One region of the Staphylococcus lugdunensis genome, then DNA from elsewhere that is predicted to be linked to it. Evidence: riboswitches for the same ligand, from Rfam matches in the RefSeq annotation. Region 1 holds a riboswitch; the other holds the start of a gene.
The links. A riboswitch is a leader RNA that binds a small molecule or an ion and turns the genes downstream of it on or off. The one in region 1 is predicted to bind thiamine pyrophosphate.
Positions count from the first base shown of each region.

Region 2: another riboswitch for thiamine pyrophosphate. It lies ahead of AL499_RS07755 (ECF transporter S component); the one in region 1 lies ahead of AL499_RS09075 (thiamine phosphate synthase).

Region 1 is NZ_CP014022.1:1,951,022-1,958,830, forward strand. Features, by position in the region: gene AL499_RS09045 (fructose-bisphosphatase class III) at 1-982, opposite strand, end outside; gene uptA (undecaprenyl phosphate transporter UptA) at 1,148-1,762, opposite strand; gene AL499_RS09055 (ThiF family adenylyltransferase) at 1,904-2,902, opposite strand; gene AL499_RS09060 (thiazole synthase) at 2,902-3,669, opposite strand; gene thiS (sulfur carrier protein ThiS) at 3,671-3,871, opposite strand; gene thiO (glycine oxidase ThiO) at 3,855-4,970, opposite strand; gene AL499_RS09075 (thiamine phosphate synthase) at 4,963-5,553, opposite strand; TPP riboswitch at 5,616-5,727, opposite strand; gene AL499_RS09080 (pyruvate MFS transporter) at 6,262-7,536, shown strand; gene AL499_RS09085 (putative quinol monooxygenase) at 7,660-7,809, shown strand, end outside.
Region 2 is NZ_CP014022.1:1,645,968-1,653,776, forward strand. Features, by position in the region: gene AL499_RS07750 (LuxE/PaaK family acyltransferase) at 1-846, opposite strand, end outside; TPP riboswitch at 918-1,017, opposite strand; TPP riboswitch at 1,115-1,213, shown strand; gene AL499_RS07755 (ECF transporter S component) at 1,348-1,920, shown strand; gene AL499_RS07760 (MFS transporter) at 2,350-3,726, opposite strand; gene AL499_RS07765 (NADH-dependent flavin oxidoreductase) at 3,739-6,771, opposite strand; gene AL499_RS07770 (FAD:protein FMN transferase) at 6,849-7,769, opposite strand.

The DNA of each region.
Region 1 (7,809 bases):
GTATTTCTAATTTGAATTGGATTATGGCAATCGCTTGATGTATTTTTGTTATTTGATCTTCTTCTAGTTTCGTTAAAGCAGCTTTTTTATCCGGCCGTTTTTTAGGCTTGAAAGCAGGATTGTTCCCGTCATAATAGGTTTCCGCAAGAGTGAGTAACGGTCGTAAATTAATGCCATATGCATCTTCGATAATATCTAAGTTATCATAACGCGCGCAAATGCGAAGTAAGTTGGCTAAACACACCTTTGAACCGGCATAGGCACCAATCCATAATACGTCATGATTACCCCATTGGATATCGACAGAATGATAATCGATAAGTGTATCCATAATCTTATCTGGTTGAGGTCCACGGTCATAAATGTCACCAACAACATGGAGATGGTTCACGACTAATCGTTGAATTGTATAAGATAAACCGATAATTAAATCATCTGATTGTTCAAGTTCAATAATTTGGTTCACGAGTGTTTCATAATAAGATTTTTTGTTATTAAATTCATTACTTTTGTACAATAGTTCTTCAACAATATAGACATATTGCGTCGGTAAAGCTTTCCGCAATTTTGAACGTGTATATTTAGAAGAACAGTATGTAATAAGTTCAATTAGGCGTTCAATCGTAGTGATATACCACAGATTGAGTTGTCCTCTAGAATTAAATTCATTTTTAATTAGCTTTAACTTTTCTTCGGGATAATAAACAAGGGCAGCTAAATCATTAATTTCTTTAGTGGTTAATTTATCTTTAAAGATATCATTTATTTTCGCGCGTACGTTGCCTGAACCATTGCGCAATACATGTTGGAACGAATCATATTCACCGTGTAAATCACTGACAAAGTGTTCCGTGCCTTTTGGTAATTCTAAAATAGACTCTAAATTAATAATCTCAGTTGCTAATTTTTCTGGGCTATCGTAATGATGGGAAAGTAAATCTAAATACTTTTGCTTAAGTTCACTTAGTGTATTCGGTGTCATAATTGCGTCACTCCTGTATATAGTTTAAATCGAAATAATACTTCTATATCAATGATTAAATCGCTTACATAAATTATTAACAAAAATACAGAACATTTCAACATAAGCGCTTAAGAATAAAAAAACTTAGAAGTTATGTTGCGTCACTTCTAAGTTCTCTATTTATTATTTGATATTTTTACCTTTTTTGAAAAAGAGTCGATAAGCAAGATAAAGGATTGCAATAATTAGAATGATATACATTACATAAGAATAAGTATGAAGTGCATTCATCAGTACGTCGAAGCTATCGCTAAGTACACGACCTAATAAAATGAGCGCAAAGTTCCAAATCGTAGTACCTAATAACGACAGTGTTACGAACTTAACAACATTCATGCGGTTAATACCTGCTGGAATGGTAATCAAGACACGCAATACAGGAATAAAGCGACATAATAATACCGCCCAAGCCCCATATTTCTTGAACCAATCGTTTGCACGTTTTAAATCTTTGCTTTTTAATTTAACCCATTTGCCATATTTATCAACAAATCGATATAGACTGTTTTCTGAAATAAGACGGCAGAGATAGAATAAAATTAATAAACCAATAAAAGAAGCGATTGTTGAAATCGTAAATAATATTGCAATAGATAGGCCGGATTTCACAGACATTAAACCGGCAAAGGTTAAAATAATTTCAGATGGTACGACGGGTAAGACATTTTCTAACAAAATTAAAATAAAAATGGCAGTATAGCCCCATTGATTTATAAAATCAGTAATGATTTGTTCCATAAAGACAGTAAACTCCTTTAAGATTTAACAATCCACTTTAGTTATATCAAACAAAAAATTCATAGTAAATTCATTATAATCAAATTTACTATGAATTGCTTGCTTTATCATTTATTTAGCTATAGTTTTGAAGTTATTAACTCATTTTAATGCTTTTAAGAACTGATGGTATAACTGTTGCGCTTCTTCATTGTTTGTGACGCCATAGACGTTCATACGACCATCTTCAAACAGTGTCATGCGGTAATTTTGATAGTGTATCAGCTTAGCGAAAGGTGTTTCTTTAATGATATGTCCTGGGAAATGATGTGCATAGTCAAAGGCGTGTGTTTGGAAACGAAATAAATATGTTTTTCCACATAAATTTTCGATATGTGTTTGTTGTTTGGTTTCCAATATCTCATAATAGCCTTGCACACATACTTGACAGTTGTCATCTTGTAATACATCGACGTTCATAGCCTTATATGAGACGTTGAATACATCGAGTGTAATTAATTGTTTTGAAAAGCCTACACCAATGAGGTATCGAACGGCTTCCATCACTTCATAACTTGCGACTTGTGAAATGATAGGTGGAAGAACACCATTTATTGCACAACTTTCACCCGTCTCAGGAATATATTGTAGCAAGCATTTTAAACAAGGACCTTTAAAATCTATGCCATACACCGTTCCTTTACTGCCAACCGCAGCACCATAAACCCAAGGAATTTGATATTTATGGCATACTTCATTTATTAAATAACGAATTTTAAAATGATCCATACCGTCAATCACAATGTCTGGTTGCACGCTTGTCAATAATGCTTCTATCGTTGAGGACTCGACTTCTTGATAGAAGGTCGTTACATTAACCTCACTATTAATGTGTTGAATATGTTGTTTGATAGCCTCTACTTTAGGTAGCATATTATCTGCGTCTTCTTCAGTATAGAGTGATTGACGATGCAAATTAGATGTTTCAATGATATCCATGTCAACAATATATAAATTTCGCGCCCCCATACGAGCTAGTTGTGCAGCAACATGACTGCCTAGCGCACCAGCACCCATAATTAAAATTTGCGCGTGCGATAGTGCAGTTTGTCCATGTTCGCCAAAAGGGGCAAAACGTATTTGTCGCTCATAACGAGACATTATAAGAAACCGAGTCCTTCAGTTGGGCTAGATGCTTGTGCAGTATATTTAACTGGAATACGTCCTGCCTCATAAGATAAGCGACCTGCTTGGATACCTAATTTCATTGCTTCTGCCATTTTTACAGGGTCTTTTGCCCCTGACACAGCTGTATTGAGTAAGATACCATCAGCCCCTAATTCCATAGCATGACATGCATCTTTTGGTGATCCAATGCCGGCATCAACAATTACAGGAACATTGGAATTTTTAATGATATAACTTAAGTTAAGCTGATTATTAATACCTCGGCCTGTACCAATAGGTGAAGCAAGCGGCATTACCGCATGAACGCCTAGTTCTTCCAATCGTTTTGCTAGGACGACATCATTAGAAATATAAGGGCAAACGATATAGCCTTTTTCTAACAATACTTTACAAGCTTCATACGTTTCAAATGGATCGGGTAAGAGTGTTTCATCATCACCAATCACTTCAACTTTAATCATGTCACATACACCGGCATGATTAGCAATTTCAGCAATACGAATCGCTTCTTTCGCTGTTTTTGCTCCAGCTGTATTTGGGAATGTAATAAAATTTTTGAGATTAATATTTGCAAGTGGGTTTGGTAAATTTTTGTCATATAAGTTCATGCGTCTTACCGCAAAAGTTAAGACATTTGTTTCTGACGCTTCAATCGCTTTGGTTTGAATGTCTTCATTGTCAAATTTACCTGTGCCTAATAATAAACGTGATTTTAATTCTAATGAGCCAATTTTAAACATATTATCCGCCTCCAACAAATTCTAGTAATTCTAATTTATCGTCTTGTCTTACCGTGTGACTGTGATAGTCATCTTGTTTAATTAAAGTGTCATTATATTCAACGATGACACGTTTCGGATCTAATTCTAATGCAAGTAACACATCTTGAATGGATTGTTCCTTGTCAAATGTGAAAGGGTCACCATTAATCATGCACTTCATATGTTTCCCTCCTAGTCGCTGAAAATGTGTTATAAATATCTGGTTTGGTACCAGATAACAACCAATTTGCAATATCTCTGCCAATAATAGGTGACAATAAAATACCGTTACGGTAGTGACCAGTAATGGCAAATAGACCATCATCAATGCGATCCATAATCGGTAGTTCTTGTTCAGTGTATGGTCGCACACCAGACCATTGTTTAATGATTTTACTGTGCGCTAATGCTGGAATGCGTTCGCTTGACTTTTCAAGTAACCAATGTATTCCATCATCGGTATTGCCGACAGAATAATTATCAAAGTCGCTGGTTGCACCAATTAAGAAACGGTTAGGTTTCTTAGGTACAATATAGCAACCATTTGTCATAAAAACGGTTTCGGTAAGTTTCAAGTCATTATGTTCGACTAAAATAACTTCACCTTTTACCCCGATAACTTTACGTGGCAAATGATAATGTTCAAGTAATTCTGATGACCATGCACCTCCTGCGACAATCACTTTTTGCGCATATAATGTACCGGTTGTTGTCATAACTTGATAAAAGCCATTATCTTTACGTATATTGGTAACTTCTGTTTCATAGTATCGATGAATATCACGCTTTAAAATCGATTTTAATAAGGCTTGTGTGTAATGATGTGCATTAATTTGTCCGTCTTTTGGGATATAAATTGATAATGGACTAGGATTGATTGTGCCATGTGAAAGTTGCTTTAAAGCGTTATCGCTTAATTTAGTGACACTTGAATCATGTGCATTTAAAAATTCATACTGAGCCATTAAGTGATTAACATCATCTTTGCTGCTAGCTACTTTAATTAACCCAGAATTTTGAAACTGAATGTCGATACCTGTTTCTTGAAATAAGTCTGCGGCTAAATCAGGAAACATAGCTCGCGATTCAAGCGCGAGACGAAATAGAGCGCTGTCATAAGTAAATTCATTTTGAGCGCCTAACATTCCACCTGCCTTATAAGAAGCATGTTTGCCAGGAACATCTCTATCAACAATCGCAATATCCAAATGGCTTTCACTTAAAGAACGTGCAATGGACATGCCGATGACACCTGAACCAATAATTAGTACATCATGCATGATGATGCCACTCCTTTCGAAATTGATGAATAACTGAAGCGGATGATTTCATAAAGAAAGAAATTGCACATATTCCAGCAAATTTGGGGGATAGTTTGCGGATAGTATCCGTTGTTATACCACCAATTGCATATACAGGGATGGGAACTTCTAATACCGAATCGATTTCAACTTGAGAACGTGGCGGTAAATTGGGTTTTGAAGGTGTAGGAAAAATATGCCCAAAAAAGACCGCGTCAAGTCCCGCTTCATAAGCCCGGATTACCGAAGATAAATGATGTGTAGACATAGATACGTGTATGTCAGGATATTTAGACTTAAGTTGAAATGCTTGTGCATCATTTTCTCGGAAGTGAATATTCTGTAATCCCAATGTATTTAACAGCTTGACATCACTGTGTATCATCATCTTAGATTTTGGAAATCCCTGATAAATTAACTGTTGAATAAAGTGCTGTAATTCCTTCTGAGACATAGAAGTTCTAAAAAGTAAAAAATCTATGTCCTGCTCGATAGTAAGAAAGTGCTGCAAATCGTTGTTGTCTAAAAATTTATATTCTGTTATCGCAATGAAAATGAACATCACCTCATTTAAATTAAAAAAACGCTAAACCCAAGTAGGGAATAGCGTATAGTATCGTTACTTTATATCCTTCGCCACTTCCCTACGCCAGTACTGTCTGGATCAGGTTCCAGGAATTATAAAGTCTCTTCTTTACTCTCAGCCTTAAGATAAAAGGCACTTCCAGTGGATGATTATATGATTATTAGCGTTTAATTTAACTACATTCTACAAAAGAATATGGCTGAATTCAAATTTTAATACTGTTTTTAATTTATAGAGATACGTTTTTGATAAAAGATATATGCTTAAATGTGCATGAATAAAGGCAAAATAACAAATATTAATTGTTTTAATAGGTAATTCAAATTATTGCAAATAATTCGATGTATATTTGTTGGTTTTATGCATTAAAGTTTATAGAAATTAAATTCAAATAATTAGTTAAAATTCATTGAGGTACTGATTTTATGGGCATTTAACATAAAAATAGTCAAATTATTCCGATGTGACGGCTAAGAATATGCAAAAAATATAAAAAAATTGACAAAAATGTGAATTTAATATTGAAACCGCTTCCGCAATCTGCTAATATGATAAAAAAATAACTTAAAAAGCCTATGATGACAGTGTTAAAAAGGGAGTCATATAACATCGTTAGACAGACTTTTTTGAAACTTCTTCAACAGCAATTTAAGAAACGACAAAATTTAAGGAGTAACAAAAGTTATGATTCAAAAAAGAAGTAATGTTCGTTGGTACTTTGCAATCGCGTTCTTTATTATTGGTGTCATTGCGTACATGGACCGTTCAAATATTTCTTATATCGCGCCACAAATGATGGCAGATTTAGGAATGGACAAAAAGCAATTTGGGTTATTAGCTTCATTCTTCTCATTAGGTTATGCATTAATGCAGGTACCTTCAGGAATGTTAGCCGAAAAATTTGGGCCAAGAAAAATGATTACGATAGCATTATTATGGTGGAGTGCTTTTACTATTTTTACAGGTATGATTAAGCACCATGGCTTGCTTTACTTTGTAAGATTTTTATTTGGTGTTGGGGAAGCACCAATGTATCCATCAAATGCAGTTTTTAACTCGACATGGTTCTCTAAAACAGAAAAAGGTCGTGCTTCAAGTGCATTGCTTGCAGGTTCTTATTTTGGCCCTGTGCTCGCACCCATTGTAACGATAGCCATTGTTAATGCATTTAACTGGGAGGCAGTGTTCTATATTTTTGGTGCTGCAGGTATATTAATTGCGATTCTTTGGGGAATTATCGCTAAAGATTTACCAGAACAGCATAAAATGGTAAATGAAGCAGAAAAACGTTTTATTATGGAAAATCGTGATATTGTGCAAACATCAAAATCAGTAGCACCTTGGGGACAATTCTTCCGTCGTTTTAGTTTCTATGCCATTGCAGGACAATACTTTGTAGTGCAATTTATCATTACATTATTCTTAATTTGGTTGCCTACATATTTAACTGAACAATATCATGTTGCTTTTAAAGATATGGCAATTAGTTCATTGCCTTGGTTAATTATGTTCTTCCTCATTTTATCAGCGGGTGCAATCTCAGATAAAATTTTAAGTACAGGTCAATCACGTTTTGTATCTAGAGGTGTGATTGCGATTGTAGGATTTATTGTTTTTGCTGTAGCCATTTTCTTTGCCGTGCATACGGAAAATCTATATGTCACTATTTTCTGGTTATCATTAGGACTTGGTGGTATGGGTATTTCAATGGGAATGAGTTGGGCAGCAGCTAATGATATTGGACGTAATTTTGCCGGTACTGTATCAGGTTGGATGAACCTATGGGGCAATATCGGTGCATTAGTAAGTCCATTCTTAGCAGGTGCGTTAGTAAGTTCTTTGGGATGGACAATGACTTTCCAATTGCTTATTATTCCAGCAGTAATTGCAGTAATACTTTGGTTCTTTGTAGCACCAGACAAACCATTGCTTAAAGACGAAAGTAAAACTTTAAAATAAACTTATTACTAGAGGAAATCTCTACTATATTTGAAATAAACAGTTGAAGATAAAAAGTCTTCAGCTGTTTATTTCATTCATGAAGGATTATAATAAAAGTATAACTTTAAAGGAGTGAATGTGATGATTATTATTAACGCTAAATTAAAAGTAGCAGCTGAACATCGAGAGGCATATTTATCTCTAATGAAAGATTTGGTAGATGCCACACAACAAGAGCCTGGTAATTTATTTTATCATCACTATGAGGATGTTACAGAACCTAACTCATTT
Region 2 (7,809 bases), 310 kb from region 1:
ACGACACCAATGAGGTCCGTGCTTGATTGAAGGTGACACCGCATTGCCATCATCATAAAATTGCGTACTTAATTCTGTGACACCATACATATTGATACATTTATCTTTTGGCACACCAAATCGTTTTTCTAATGTGCTATAAAATTCTGATTGAGGTACATCGCGAGATTGATTTTTATAGCCTCCAGTATCAAAGATAAAGCTATCTTTAGGTAGTTTAAAATAAAGGCCGTGGTCAGCTAAATAATCCAAGAAATGAACCAAACTATAACTTGCGCCTAATAATGCATAAGGTGTTCCTTGTGCTTCGGCATGACGTAAAGATTGCACCACTGACTCAAATTGAATGCCCTGTTGATTAATAAATGTGTCACTAAGTGAGGTTCCAAATTGTTGTTTAACAACCTCTAAGTAATGCGCTAAAGATGAATGGGGCATATCATTAGGGCTAGGGAATAAGATACCCATATCAATACGTTCTATCTGAGGCATGACCTTTTGCTTAAAAAATTTCGTCATAGCTAAATCATAAACATCTAAATCTAGATGATAATTTTTTCCTTTGATTCCGCGTGTCGTACCGCTTGTCATAAAGACATATGCTGCATCTTCTGGAGGAATCGCACTAAAGGTCGCTTGTTTAAAGGCGTCTATAGGTACGGCAGGAATATCTTGCCATTGACGCACAGTTTGAGGTGTCTTGCCTTGGGCGATACAAAATTTTTGATAGTCTAAATTATGATTAAATTGAAAGTTAAAAAGCGTGAGCGCCATTTGTGGAAAATCTTCTGATTTACCGTCAGTAATAAAGTTAGTCATCTGTTGTTTTATTTGTGTAATATCCATTGGGACAGCCTCCTAAGCATAAATAAAAAGCAGGATACACCATCATATAATGGTACATCCTGCTCAGCGGTAATTAAATCTAATCACTTTCCTACGTTGGTATTAGCCATATCAGGTTCAATGGTTGAAGTAAGTTACTTCTCTCAGCAAGATGCACCCATAGTGATGTATAATATTGGAATACTTTTATTATATTGAAGATAGATCGTGTATGCAAAAATAATTTTGACATTGTATTTTAAATGAACTATATTTTAAGTAATGCAGATATAAGTACTAGGGGTGTTTTCGAACTGAGATGGTGTCATCCAAACCCTTTGAACCTGACCTAGTTAATACTAGCGTAGGGAAGTATATAGGATGCGGGATATATATACTTTTTTTACGAGGTTGAGACAGGAACAGCTTATGCTTTCGGAACCAAAAGTTCTGAAACTAGATTGTTGTCTCTCTCTTTTTTTGTACTTTTCTGCTCAATGTTATCGAAGGAGTAGAGTAAGAATGAAAAGATTGACGTTAGCAGATATTTTAGTCACCGTATTAATTAGTTTTATTTTTGGAATTATTTATAAAATGGTAGGCTTAACCGTTGCCGCATTAAAACCACTAGGATTGCATTTAGACCAAATTGCATATGGTTTATGGTTTATCGCGGCGATTGTTGCTTTTCTTATCATTCGTAAACCGGGTGTTGCCATTTTAGCAGAACTTGCAGCTGGCGCAGGAGAAACAATATTATCTGGCGAGTTAAACATGTCAATCATCATGCACAGTCTTGCACAAGGTCTTGCATGTGAATTGATTTTCTTAATTTTTAAATATAAGTCAACGAAAGCATCTGTTGCCATGTTGGCAGGGGCAACTGCAGGAATTTTTACCGTTCCTGTCGATTGGTTCTTTAATTATTTAGGCAATATGCCGTGGTGGAATGTGATATTACTTTATGCGATTCGCATTTTAAGTGGAACCATTTTATCAGGATTATTTGGCTATTATATTGTCCTATCACTAGAGAAAACAGGTGTTACACGCTTGTATCAATCATCGACGAAAAAAGATATCGATTCGTTATAAAGATACAGTGATAACTTTAATTATTAAAAAGAAAGTCTGGGACATCATTATGTTTTAGGCTATAAACTATATATTGTCACTAGTTGACTGGGTTGAAAATACGCTGGATACCAAGCTTTTTCAATCATCTAAAACGCTGGATTATTATATAATAGTAAAAGTCACATCGTATAAAACAGGCTAAGAAAAAGATTCTAAAATAATAGCACAAAGATGATTTATATCAAACCATCTCTGTGCTTCTTTTATATATAACACTTAATATTGTGTATCCCCAACTTGCTTTGCTTGATGAATTTCTTTTTAGAAATTCTCTTTGTTGGGGCCCCGCCCCAACTTGCTTTGCTTGGTGAATTTCTTTTTGAAATTCTCTTTGTTGGGGCCCCGCCCTAACTTGTCAGAGGTATTGACGTCCTAGACTGTGAAAAGTTAGGCTTTGACGTGTTGTTTAGGTATAACTAAGAAAGCTACTATAAAGGCTGAAATGACCATACATGCACCGACAATAAGGGCGATAGTTGCTGCCATATGAGGTGTGTGGTTTATCTCTAAAGTTGAATAAACAGTTGTTACTACAGCGATACCGAATGCGGCACCTAATGTAGAGGTCATTTTAATGATACCTGAAGCCATACCGACCTTAGATTCAGGTGCATTAGATACTGCAGTTGATAGCGCTGGTGTGGCGAAGAAGCCCAATCCCAGTCCTATAAAAGAGAAACCAATAAGAGCAATGATGTAATACAGGATATGTGGTAAGAAGTTTAAGGCAAGCAACAAAATACCTACACTAATTGATATTGGACCAGCCATCAATGGGATTTGTGGGCCTTTTTTTTGCATAAAACGCTCACCAATACGTATCATTAATAGACTGCCTAGCATATAAGGGATAGTAATCAGTCCAGCTTGTGCTCCGGTTAAACCTAAGCCCGCTTGCGCAAAAATATTGAATAAAGCAAGTGAACCAATCACGGTATTTACTAATAAATTGGCAATTGTTGTTCCAATATAGACCTTGTTTGAAAATAAACTAAAGTCGATAAAGGGATGCCGTTGTCGTTGTTCGTAAAAATAAAAGATAAATAACGTGAGTACAAATATAATCATCAAGGTTAAAATGATTGGGCTTAACCAGCCAATTTTTGATCCTTGCGTAATCACTACATTGACACTGACCATCATGATTACAAAGACAATGATACCGATGACATCAAAGCGTTTACCATCGCTAGAACGATCTTTGGATTCAGGTGTACCACGCAATAAGATAATTGCGATAAACGCAAAGATGATAGATAGGATAAAAATCCAACGCCAACCTACATAAGTTGCAATAGTACCAGCGAATAATGACGCTAAACCTGTACCACCATAAGAGCCAAATGACCAGAAACTTAAAGCTTTTTGCCGTTCTTCACCAGTAAAAAATTGATTAATTAAAGCAATTGTAGAAGGCAATAAACAAGCTGCTGACAATCCTTGTAAGACACGTCCTGTTAATAATAAGATAGGCATGTTTGAGATAATGAGTGCTAAAGAACCAATAATGCTAAGGATTAATCCGATGTTGGTCATTTTGACACGTCCTAATTTATCAGATAATCCGCCTGCTACAACGATAAAGACGCCTGTAAGTAATGAGGTTAAGCTCACTGCTATATTAACTACACTCATGTCTATTTTATAGTCATGTTGCACATGAGGTGCAATATTCAATAATGATTGTGCAAAAAGCCAATACGTTAAAATACCTAATATAATTCCAATAATAAGTTGTTTACCTTTTTGATATGAATTTGACATACTCATCACGACCTATTCCTTAATAACTTGATGCTCTGATGCGGTTTGAGCTGCAATACGACCAAATGTAAAGATATCAGCTAGTGCATTACCACCTAATCGGTTACCAGCATGTATACCTCCTGCAACTTCACCAGAAGCATATAAACCTTGAATGACTTGGCCATTAATATCGAGTACTTGAGCACCTGTGTTAATACTTAAACCACCCATGGTATGATGCACGGCAGGTTTTCGTGGTGTTGCATAGAATGGTGCTTTTTCAATTTTAAGATCAAAGGCATTTTTACCAAAATCATCATCATGTCCTTTGTCGACAGCAGCGTTATAGCGCTCTATTGTATTGATAAATGTGTCAGGATTTATATTTAATTTTTCAGCTAGTGCCACTAATGTATCAGCTTTAACGAGTGTGCCGTCTTCAAGCTCATGATTAATCTTATCTTCAGATGTATTCATTGCGAGTTCTTTAATATTCGCATCTGCAATAATGTAGAATAAGCCGTCAGGTTGTTCTAAAGCAGCTTTGGATAAGACGTCACGACTTTCAAACTCATTGACAAAACGTTTACCATCTTTATTGACGAAGATAAAGTTTGATGGTGTCACGATTAAGCCAGTAAAGAGTGCACCTGTTTTCGGATCGGAAATAGGCATCATTTGTGTGAAGCCCATGCCTACAAGTTGCGCACCTGCTTGAGCACCTAAGCGAATACCGTCACCAGTAATGGCAGGGGAATTAGTAGTTTTAATATCATCAGGTATGTTATCCCAATACGTATTGTATTGTTGGAGCATTTTCGTATTAGCACCAAAACCACCTGTAGCAAGAATGACACCGTAACGTGCGCGAATATGCACTTTGGCACCATTTGCTTTACGTGCTTCAACACCAACCACTTTATGGTCTTCAACAATCAGTTTTTCAGCTGTCGTTTCTGTAAAAATACGTCCGCCGTTTGTTTTAACATAGTTACTTAACGTCTCTATATATTCTAAACCTTGTGCTTTCATAGGTTTATGGCCACGACGCCATAACGCACCTACAGGCATATCAACGAAAGAACGGTCAAAATGAACACCTTTGTCTGTCAACCATTTAACAGATGTTAATACATTGTCTGTTAATGTTTTAACTAAATCATATTGTCCAGAAATCTCTTCTCCGTATTTATCTGTGCGCTTACCACCAAGATAAGTTTGTATACGATGTAATTCGATTGAATCAAAGAGATAAGGTTTCTCTTCTTCTGTAGCGTTCAAATAGTCTTTGATTTGATCTTTCACTTTGTGGAAATCTTCTAGGTAGTCCTCAGCAATGTTTGCTTCGTCTAATGATAAGAGTTCACGTAATGTATCTCTTTCACCAGCGAGTGCAGGGAAGCGATTTTGCCATTGTGGTTCTGGTGCGTTGACTTGGCCACCAGTTCGAATTGTATTACCACCAATAGCAGGGAATTTTTCCAACATAATAACCTCTTTGTTATTATCCAAAGCTGTAGCAGCTGCACTTAATCCAGCACCACCCGTGCCAATTACAACAATATCTGTCGTTTCTTCTATTGTTTCATTTGACCATTGCACAACAGGTTTTGGTCTAGCTCGTAAAATATCTGGATCTTCACCAGCTTGAGTGATGGCATCGGCTATACCATCAATAATACCTTGGCTGGTTACGGTAGCACCTGAAATGACATCAACATTTAATGTTTGTCCGTCGATAATATCGCGAGGTAAACGTTCAAAGACAGGATTAGCAATTCCTTCAGACTCGCCGCTGTCATCCACATGAACGCTTATAATTTTATCTTTAGACAGTTCTACTTGCATTGGCAAATTACCATTATGTCCTTTTGCATAAACGTTGTAAACTCCTGCTTTAAACGCTACTTTTTTATTTTGTAATGCTTTTAATTTTTCATATTTTCTATGTTCTTCGGCCTTATCAAGAATCATAAAGTCCATGACTTTCCATAAAGGTGAAGGAATGTGTAGCGTTTGTTGATCGTGTATATCTGCGAAATCTTCTACAGTTTCGTCATTTAATATTTTTTCTAACCAATTTGGCTCGACTAAATAAGCTTTACCAACACTCATTAAATCATAGCCTAGAGTCAAGGCTTCTTCTGCATCTGCACGTTGTGCAATGCTTCCAACACCCATGATTGGAATCTCTGCCAATGTTTCATTTTGAAGGGATAAATATTTATTAATTAGCGGTTCAGTATCATCTTGGTTAACGATAGAAGTTCGTTTATAGCTATTAGCAGAAATATGGAAGTAATCTGGATGGTACTGTGCCAAGGTGTTAAGTAAGAACATCGTATCTTCAAAGCGAATACCAGGTTCTTCTATTTCTTCAGGGGAGAAGCGGTAACCAATAATAAAATTTTGCGCATGATGTTCTGAGGCAACTTGTTGTACTTTTTTCAATACTTCAACGGGGAAGTTTGTTCGTTTTTCTCGTGATCCGCCCCAGTCATCTTGTCGGCGGTTAGAGTGTGGAGAGAAAAATTGTTGTAGAAGGTACGTGTTAGCACCATGAATTTCAACACCATCAAAACCTGCTTCAATGGCACGTCTCGTTGCTTCTCCAAAGCGTTCAATCATGTTTAAAATTTGATTGTGGGTCATTTCTCGTGGTACTGAAGCGTCAGGTCTTAAAGCAGCTACTGGACTAGCAGAAATAGGTGTTTCACCAGCATTTAATTTTGGATTAGCCATACGACCAGCATGATATAGTTGTAAAATTGCTTTCGAACCTTTTGATTTAATGGCATCGGCTAAGCGTGTTAAACCAGGAATCTTTTCATCCGTATCGATACCTATAGCGCCAGGAAAGCCTCTACCGTGGTCTTCAACGAAGCAACTTTCGACAATTATTGCTGATGCACTCCCAGCTCTAAATTGGTAGTAGTCAATCATCTCTCTAGTGACGCTACCATCAAAATAGCCAGCTTGAATCGTCATTGGTGCCATTAAAACACGATTCTTTAATGTTGCACCACAATGTAGTGTCAGCTGATCAGTAATGTGTTTATCCATAATAACATCCTCCTGAGTGTGTATTGTGAAAACATTCACAATATGATGTAAAAAATATATGCTCTTATGAGCAAAGATTATAAATGCAACTTTGTTCTTAATTGATGTGTAAACAAGATGTCATGATTTTTGCGTATAATCACTCCTTCAACTCTGTCGATTTGGTTTAACAAATCAATATTCTGTTGCGCGTAGCCGAAGCTACATAGCGTTGACCAAATTTCGCCATCTATAGAATGGTTAGAAATAATCGTAACACTTGCAATATCATTGTTCACTGGGTAGCCAGTAGTACTATCCAAAATATGATGATACAGTTGACCATCTTGATAGAAATAGCGCTCATAAATACCAGATGTCACGACCGATTGTTGCTGTATCTCTACGGTTAATAATGGTAATCCATCGTGATGAAATGGGTCTCTAATACCTACATGCCAAGTTTTGTGTGTAGCAGGACTGCCAATTGTAATGACATTACCCCCAAGATTGATAATGCCTGAAGTTACACCATTTTGAAGAAAAAATGCTTGTAATTCGTCGGCAAAATAACCTTTTGCAATTGCACCTAAATCGATTTCCATACCACGCTGTGCTAAAAAAATCTCATGTTTGGCATCGTTTAAGTATAAGTGATGTGGTTGAATGCGTCTTAGTCGTTGTTGAATTTCTGTGTTTGTGGGTAATTGAGCATCTTCAAAGCCAATTCGCCATAACTTGACGAGGGGACCAATTAAAATATTTAATTTTAGATTGGATGACATTGATGCTTGATGTGCTTTTTTAATAAGATGAAACAATTCAGGATGTACCTGAACTGGACGAATACCGGCTTGTTGATTGATTGCCATCAACTCTGATTGGGTATTGTTCGCGCTAAAACGTTGTTCCCAAGCTCTAATTTTGGCTTCAGCGAGATCGAATAAGTATTCTGCATCATCGTGATTGATAGATAGTTGTATGAGGGTTCCCATTGCCTTAATTTGCCGTTTGTTCAATAGACAGCCCTCCTTTTTAAATTGCCTCGAAACTTTGTCA